One region of the Mesorhizobium delmotii genome, then DNA from elsewhere that is predicted to be linked to it. Evidence: predicted binding sites of a transcription regulator. Region 1 holds the regulator's gene; each other region holds the start of a gene.
The links. Region 1 encodes HrcA, which represses chaperone genes, less so after heat shock. Its sites were predicted from a motif close to GTTAGCACTCNCNNNNNGNGAGTGCTAAC; they were not measured.
Positions count from the first base shown of each region.

Region 2: a site for HrcA is predicted at 1,135-1,163, ahead of BQ8482_RS12100 (co-chaperone GroES). Genes of this name have one in related genera too.
Region 3: a site for HrcA is predicted at 1,362-1,390, ahead of groES (co-chaperone GroES). Genes of this name have one in related genera too.

Region 1 covers NZ_FUIG01000013.1:45,887-48,152, forward strand. The annotation lists gene rph (ribonuclease PH) at 1-532, opposite strand, end outside; gene hrcA (heat-inducible transcriptional repressor HrcA) at 667-1,767, shown strand; gene BQ8482_RS01650 (hypothetical protein) at 1,904-2,101, shown strand.
Region 2 covers NZ_FUIG01000020.1:18,022-20,287, reverse strand. The annotation lists gene groL (chaperonin GroEL) at 1-605, opposite strand, end outside; gene BQ8482_RS12100 (co-chaperone GroES) at 664-978, opposite strand; gene BQ8482_RS12095 (hypothetical protein) at 1,332-1,664, shown strand; gene BQ8482_RS12090 (usg protein) at 1,688-1,957, shown strand; gene BQ8482_RS12085 (DUF982 domain-containing protein) at 2,056-2,266, opposite strand, start outside.
Region 3 covers NZ_FUIG01000048.1:3,165-5,430, forward strand. The annotation lists gene groL (chaperonin GroEL) at 1-946, opposite strand, end outside; gene groES (co-chaperone GroES) at 1,013-1,309, opposite strand; gene BQ8482_RS29390 (HPP family protein) at 1,768-2,266, shown strand, end outside.

The DNA.
Region 1 (2,266 bases):
AGTCGAGGTCGATGACCGGCTGGCCGTCATGGATGCCGCAGGAGATAGCCGCGACATGGTCCTTCAGCACCTTGGCGACGCTGGCCATCTGCCGGGTTTCCATCCAGCGCAGGCAGTCATGGAGTGCCACCCAGCCGCCAGTGATCGAGGCTGTGCGCGTGCCGCCATCGGCCTGGATCACGTCGCAGTCGACGGTGATCTGCTGCTCGCCGAGCGCCTGCAGGTCGACCACGGCGCGCAGCGAACGGCCGATCAGCCGCTGGATTTCGAGTGTGCGGCCGCCTTGCTTGCCGGCCGAAGCTTCGCGGCGCATGCGCTCGCCGGTCGAGCGCGGCAGCATTCCGTATTCCGCTGTCACCCAGCCCTTTCCAGAATTGCGCATCCAGCCCGGCACTTTTTCCTCGAGGCTGGCCGTGCACAGCACATGGGTGTCGCCGAACTTCACCAGGCACGAACCTTCCGCGTGCTTGGAGACGCCGCGCTCGAAGGAGATGGCGCGCATTTCGTCGAATTGGCGTTTAGAAGGGCGCATTCAGGCTTTTTTCCTATCTTTTTCGGAATCGTGGCCGGCTTGTAGCCGCATGGGGCGCAGGGCGCAAAGGAAAATGGCCGGTTGCGCGGGTGTGGCCGAAGTCTATATCTTTGGGCCGGAGGTATTTGGCTCGAATGACCAAGGCAGTCGATCCCGGTTCGCAGTCGGCGGCAGTGCTCCAGTCGCCCGCACTCCAGTCGCTCGACATGCGCTCGCGCGACATCTTTCGGCGCATTGTCGATTCTTATCTGAAGGACGGCGAGCCGGTCGGCTCACGCAGCCTGTCGCGTATCCTGCCGTCGTCGCTGTCGCCCGCCACCATCCGCAACGTGATGAGCGATCTCGAGCATCTTGGCCTGATTTATGCGCCGCATATCTCGGCCGGCCGATTGCCGACCCAGGCCGGCCTGCGCTTCTTCGTCGATGCTTTTATGGAGCTTGGCGACCTCTCCGACGAGGAGCGCCGCACCATCGAGGCGCAGGTACGCGCCTCCGGCTCGGGCGCGACGCTGGAGCATCTGCTCACCGAAGCCAGCCAGATGCTGTCCGGCATGTCGCGCGGCGCCGGCCTCGTGCTTGCCGCCAAGAACGAGGTGCCGCTAAAGCACATCGAGTTCATCCAGCTCGAGCCGAACAAGGCGCTGGCCGTGCTGGTGTCGCAGAACGGCGACGTCGAAAATCGTGTCGTCGACCTGCCCGCCGGCATCACCGTCTCGCAATTGCATGAAGCCTCGAACTTCCTCAATGCCCATATCCGTGGCCGCACGCTGGCCGAGGCGCGGATCGAGATCGCCCGCATCAAGGAAGAGACCAAGGCCGCCCTCGACACGCTGTCGCAGGATCTGGTCGAGAAGGGCCTTGCGGTCTGGGCAGGCGCCGAGAGCGGCCTGCCGGCGCGTCTCATCGTGCGCGGCCGAGCCAACCTGCTGGAAAATGTCACCGCGCAGGCCGACATCGAGCTGTTGCGGCATTTGTTCGAGGATCTGGAGACGCAGGACGGGCTGATCCAGCTTCTCGACCTTGCCGAGGAAGGCTCCGGTGTGCGCATCTTCATCGGCTCGGAAAACAAGCTGTTTTCGCTGTCCGGCTCGTCGCTGGTCGTGGCGCCCTATCGCGACAAGGACGCCCGCGTCATCGGCGCGCTCGGCGTCATCGGCCCGACCCGGCTGAACTATGCCCGCATCGTGCCGATGGTCGACTATACCGCGCAGCTTATTTCCCGCATGCTGCGATAATGTATGTCGCCCAAAAGCCTGCCCTCGGTTGAGCAGCGGTTTGGGATAACGACATGCATAAAAACAAGAAAGCAAAGCGCGTCGCAGGAACCCTTCCAACCGCGACGCGCTTTGGGTGGACCTCAAGGAGAAAAAAATGGCGCTGGAATCATTCAAAGCTCAGATCAGCCTGTTGCTCGAGCAGATGATCAACCAGCCTGAGGATCAGCATGAAGTGCAGGAGCAGCTGCGCGAAAAGCTGAGGGAAATGCGCGCCATGGGCCTGCCGCTGCCGGCCGATCTCGTCGCGCTGGAAAAGCGCCTCGACGACGATTTCTACGCGGCCGGAAATTGAGGCGACGACCAAAACGGTCGATTTGCTTCAACTCTCCGTGTGCTGAACCACTCAAAGCGGAACTTGATCGGCGGGTTCGTTCGGCCGGCGGCGCTGGTGCAATCGAATTCGTCCCTCAGGGAGTACACGCCTGCCCGCCTTTGTGCGACAAGGCTCAGTCTTAAA
Region 2 (2,266 bases), on a different contig from region 1:
GGGCTGAGATAGCCGCGATCGAATTGCATGCCCTCGACCACTTCCAGCTCAGTCTCGGCGGTCTTGGCCTCCTCGACCGTGATGACGCCCTCATTGCCGACCTTTTCCATCGCTTCGGCGAGGAAGCGGCCGATCTCGGCATCGCCATTGGCCGAGATGGCGCCGACCTGGGCGATCTCGTCGTTCCGGGTCACCTTGCGGGCATTGGCCTTGAGTTCAGCGACGATGGCGTCGACCGCCTTGTCGATGCCGCGCTTCAGGTCCATCGGATTCATGCCGGCGGCAACTGCCTTGGCGCCTTCCTGGACGATCGACTGAGCCAGAACGGTCGCGGTCGTTGTGCCGTCGCCGGCGACGTCGCTTGTCTTCGACGCCACCTCGCGCACCATCTGCGCGCCCATGTTCTCGAACTTGTCCTCAAGCTCGATTTCCTTTGCGACGGTAACGCCGTCCTTGGTAATGCGCGGGGCGCCGAATGACTTGTCGAGGATGACGTTGCGGCCCTTGGGACCGAGCGTCACCTTCACCGCATTGGCGAGGATATCGACGCCGCGCAACATCTTCTCGCGGGCTTCGGTATGGAATTTCACATCCTTGGCAGCCATTGGATAACTCCTTCAAATAGGCAGCTTTTCGTTGACTGATTGCTTGTCCAGGCCCCGCTCAGGCGGCCTTCTGCATCTTGTCGGTCGATTCGATCACGCCCAGCACGTCGCTTTCCTTCATGATGAGCAGGTCCTCGCCGTTGAGCTTGATCTCGGTGCCCGACCACTTGCCGAACAGGATGCGGTCGCCGACCTTGACGTCGAGCGGCTGCAGCTGGCCGCTATCGTCACGCGCCCCGGGCCCGGCGGCGATCACCTCGCCTTCCTGCGGCTTTTCCTTGGCAGTGTCGGGAATGATGATGCCGCCGGCGGTCTTCTCATCGACCTCGATGCGGCGGACCAGGATACGGTCATGCAATGGACGGAACGCCATGTCGTTCTCCTCATAGGACAAACAGATTTTCTTGGACCTCCCTTCGCAGCCGACCGGTACAACGGCCGATGCGACGGTGCGCGACCCCTGCTCAGGCATCACGCGCATATCGAATTAGTCTGCCTATCCAGCCTTTCAAGAGGACGCCGAAAATATTTTGGCACTCGCCGTTGTCGAGTGCCAACGCACCGTAATAACGCACTGTAATAATGGCGCTATTCTAGGATTTGAAACGACGGATGCGGCTTGAAATCACGCCGCAAGATTCCGACATCGTTGTCAATCCCGGCACCGCCTGCCAGCGGCCGGAACCGATGAGGAAGCGGAGGCGTTTTTCCATTCGGAGGAAGGCGATGGAACGCGATGTCCCCATCACTTCCATTGCACCGCAAGACACCGATCTTGGCCGGCTGCTCGATCCGGCGCGGCATTTCGATCGTCCACAGGACGTGCTGGCCGACGCGACGCTGGACGTCGGTGAAAAGCGCGCGATCCTGTCGTCATGGGCCTCCGATGCCTACGCGGTCGAATCCATGCCGGCGCTGCGCAAGCCGCCCGGCGCCAAAGCTCCAATCGCTTTTGAAGAGATCATGGACGCGCTGCAGGCACTCGATGGCGCAGGTCCATCTCAGGGCGCCGGCGCCGGCCGAAGCCGCCACGGCGGGCCCCACGGCGTCGGCGCCTGATTTACGACAGAAAGGAGACGTGCATGGTCAGCAACGAGTTCCAGCTCCAGATGCAGGGTTTTGGCCTGACGACGGCGGAGATTCATTATCGTCTTCCCGACTACCGGGACCTGCTGCAGCTCTTCATCTGGCAGGAATACGACATCGCCCCGGATTTCCCGACTCTGAAGCATTTCCTCGAATTTTGGGAACGTGAGATCGAAGGCCCGCTGCATTCCGTGCGCGTCGCCCATCACCGTCTGATCCAGCCCTCCGAATGGCGGGCGGTGGACGGTGTTATTACGCTGCAGTGAGACAGGGAGGGGCGGCGCTTTTCATGAAAGGCGCCGCCTCTGCAGCACAGCGCGTCCGCCCCGGCTTCAGGTTCATTGGCGTTCAGGTGGATTGATATTCAGGTGGATTTACGCCCCGTGACAAGCAGTCCGGCCGTGCGAGCCGCCTTGACGAAGGCAGTGCGAGCCTCGCGGGCGGTGCGCCAGCCGTCGAGCGCGTCGCGGCAGGCGCGGTAGGCTGCGCGCCAGTTCCGGCCGCGCGCCCGGTCCGGCCATTGCTGCATGCATTCGATGGCTTCCCAGCTGCTGCCGACTTTGCGCTCTCCGACG
Region 3 (2,266 bases), on a different contig from region 1:
TGTTGATGCCGACATTCTCGAGCTTGATGCCGAGGTCTTCGGAGATGACCTGACCGCCGGTCAGGATCGCGATGTCCTCAAGCATTGCCTTGCGGCGATCGCCGAAACCCGGAGCCTTGACGGCAGCGATCTTCAGGCCGCCACGCAGCTTGTTGACGACCAGCGTGGCCAGAGCCTCGCCCTCGACGTCTTCCGAGATGATGACCAGCGGCTTCGAGGTCTGCACGACAGCCTCGAGGATCGGCAGCATGGCCTGCAGGTTCGAGAGCTTCTTCTCGTGCAGGAGGATGTAGACATCCTCGAGCTCGGCCACCATCTTGTCCGGGTTGGTGACGAAGTAGGGCGAGAGATAGCCGCGATCGAACTGCATGCCTTCGACGACCTCGAGCTCGGTCTCGGCGGTCTTGGCTTCCTCGACCGTGATGACGCCTTCATTGCCGACCTTCTGCATGGCTTCCGCGATCATCGAGCCGACCGAAGCATCGCCATTGCCGGCGATGGTGCCGACCTGGGCAACTTCTTCCGAGGTCTTGATCTTCTTGGCGTTCTTGACGAGGTGGGCGACGACTTCGGTGACGGCCAGGTCGATGCCGCGCTTCAGGTCCATCGGGTTCATGCCGGCGGCAACGGCCTTGTGGCCTTCCTGCACGATCGACTGCGCCAGAACGGTCGCGGTGGTGGTGCCGTCGCCGGCGATGTCGTTGGTCTTCGAAGCGACTTCGCGGACCATCTGCGCGCCCATGTTCTCGAACTTGTCCTCGAGCTCGATTTCCTTGGCGACGGTGACGCCGTCCTTGGTGATGCGCGGGGCGCCGAACGACTTGTCAATGACGACGTTGCGGCCCTTGGGGCCAAGCGTCACCTTCACCGCATCGGCGAGGATGTTGACGCCGCGCAGCATGCGCTCGCGGGCGTCACGGGAGAATTTTACGTCTTTAGCAGCCATTATTTTGCTCCAGGGCATTTCGCCCGAAATTCAGATTGGATGGTGCGGATGAAAGGCGGCTGCGTGTCAGCCGATGATGCCCATAATGTCGGCTTCCTTCATGATCAGAAGGTCTTCGCCATTGAGCTTCACTTCGGTGCCGGACCACTTGCCGAACAGGATGCGGTCGCCAGCCTTGACGTCGAGCGGAACAAGCTTGCCCGCCTCGTCGCGCGCGCCGGAGCCGATGGCGATGATCTCGCCTTCCTGCGGCTTTTCCTTTGCGGTGTCGGGAATAATGATCCCGCCGGCGGTCTTTGCTTCGGACTCGACGCGGCGAACGACCACGCGGTCATGCAGCGGCCGGAAATTCGACTTTGCCATTTTTGGATGTCCCTGGTGCGGATGTTGAACGGTTCTCCGTTGCCGGAGTGCGGTTAGCACTCGCCAGTGGCGAGTGCTAGCGTGGCGGTGCAATAGGCCGTAGGCTCGTACAAGTCAAGGCGGACCAGGGGGCCGGCGAAGAGCAAAAGAGTTTTGGAATCGGCGCGGAAGCACCGACCCCTTTACGTGAGGAGGAAGCCCTGTTGCATCTCTCCTGCCAGTCGCTCGTCCTCCGGAAGGTCGAGAAGTCGATACTATCCATTCCAGTAGAAGTATCTCCGTGCCCAGGCTCTGACGCGATTTGAAAAAGCACCAGCCGTTGGCGGCGACCGCACAAACCGGTGCGCGCAATAATATTCCCACTGGCCGCGAATATTCGGATTGGTTTGACTTTCAAATCCATGGCTTCGGCGGCATTTCGAACAGCGCAGAATTCCACCTCGCCCCAGGGCTTACAAATGGCCTTTCGCCTCTTTGTTCCGATCCTTGCCGGTGCGACGCTACGCGAGCGGCTGCTCGCCTGCATCGGCGCCACCATTGGCATTGCGCTCACCGGCGTGATCAGCGGGCTCGCCATGGGCGGCGGCCCGCATGTGGCGCTGCTGGTGGCCCCGATGGGCGCCTCCGCCGTGCTGCTCTTTGCTGTGCCGTCGAGCCCGCTTGCGCAACCCTGGTCGATTATCGGCGGGAATTCGATCTCTGCATTGGTCGGCGTGACAGTGGCGCATTTCGTGCACGATCCGGTGATCGCGTCGGGCCTCGCTGTGGCGCTGGCGATCGCCACCATGTCGTTCACGCGCTGCTTGCACCCGCCGGGCGGTGCTGCGGCGCTGACTGCCGTGCTCGGCGGACCGGCCGTGGTCAGCGCCGGCTTCCTGTTCCCGTTCGTGCCGGTGGCGCTGAATTCGGCCGTACTGGTGGCGCTCGGCTTTATTTTCCACCTTCTGTCGCGGCGCA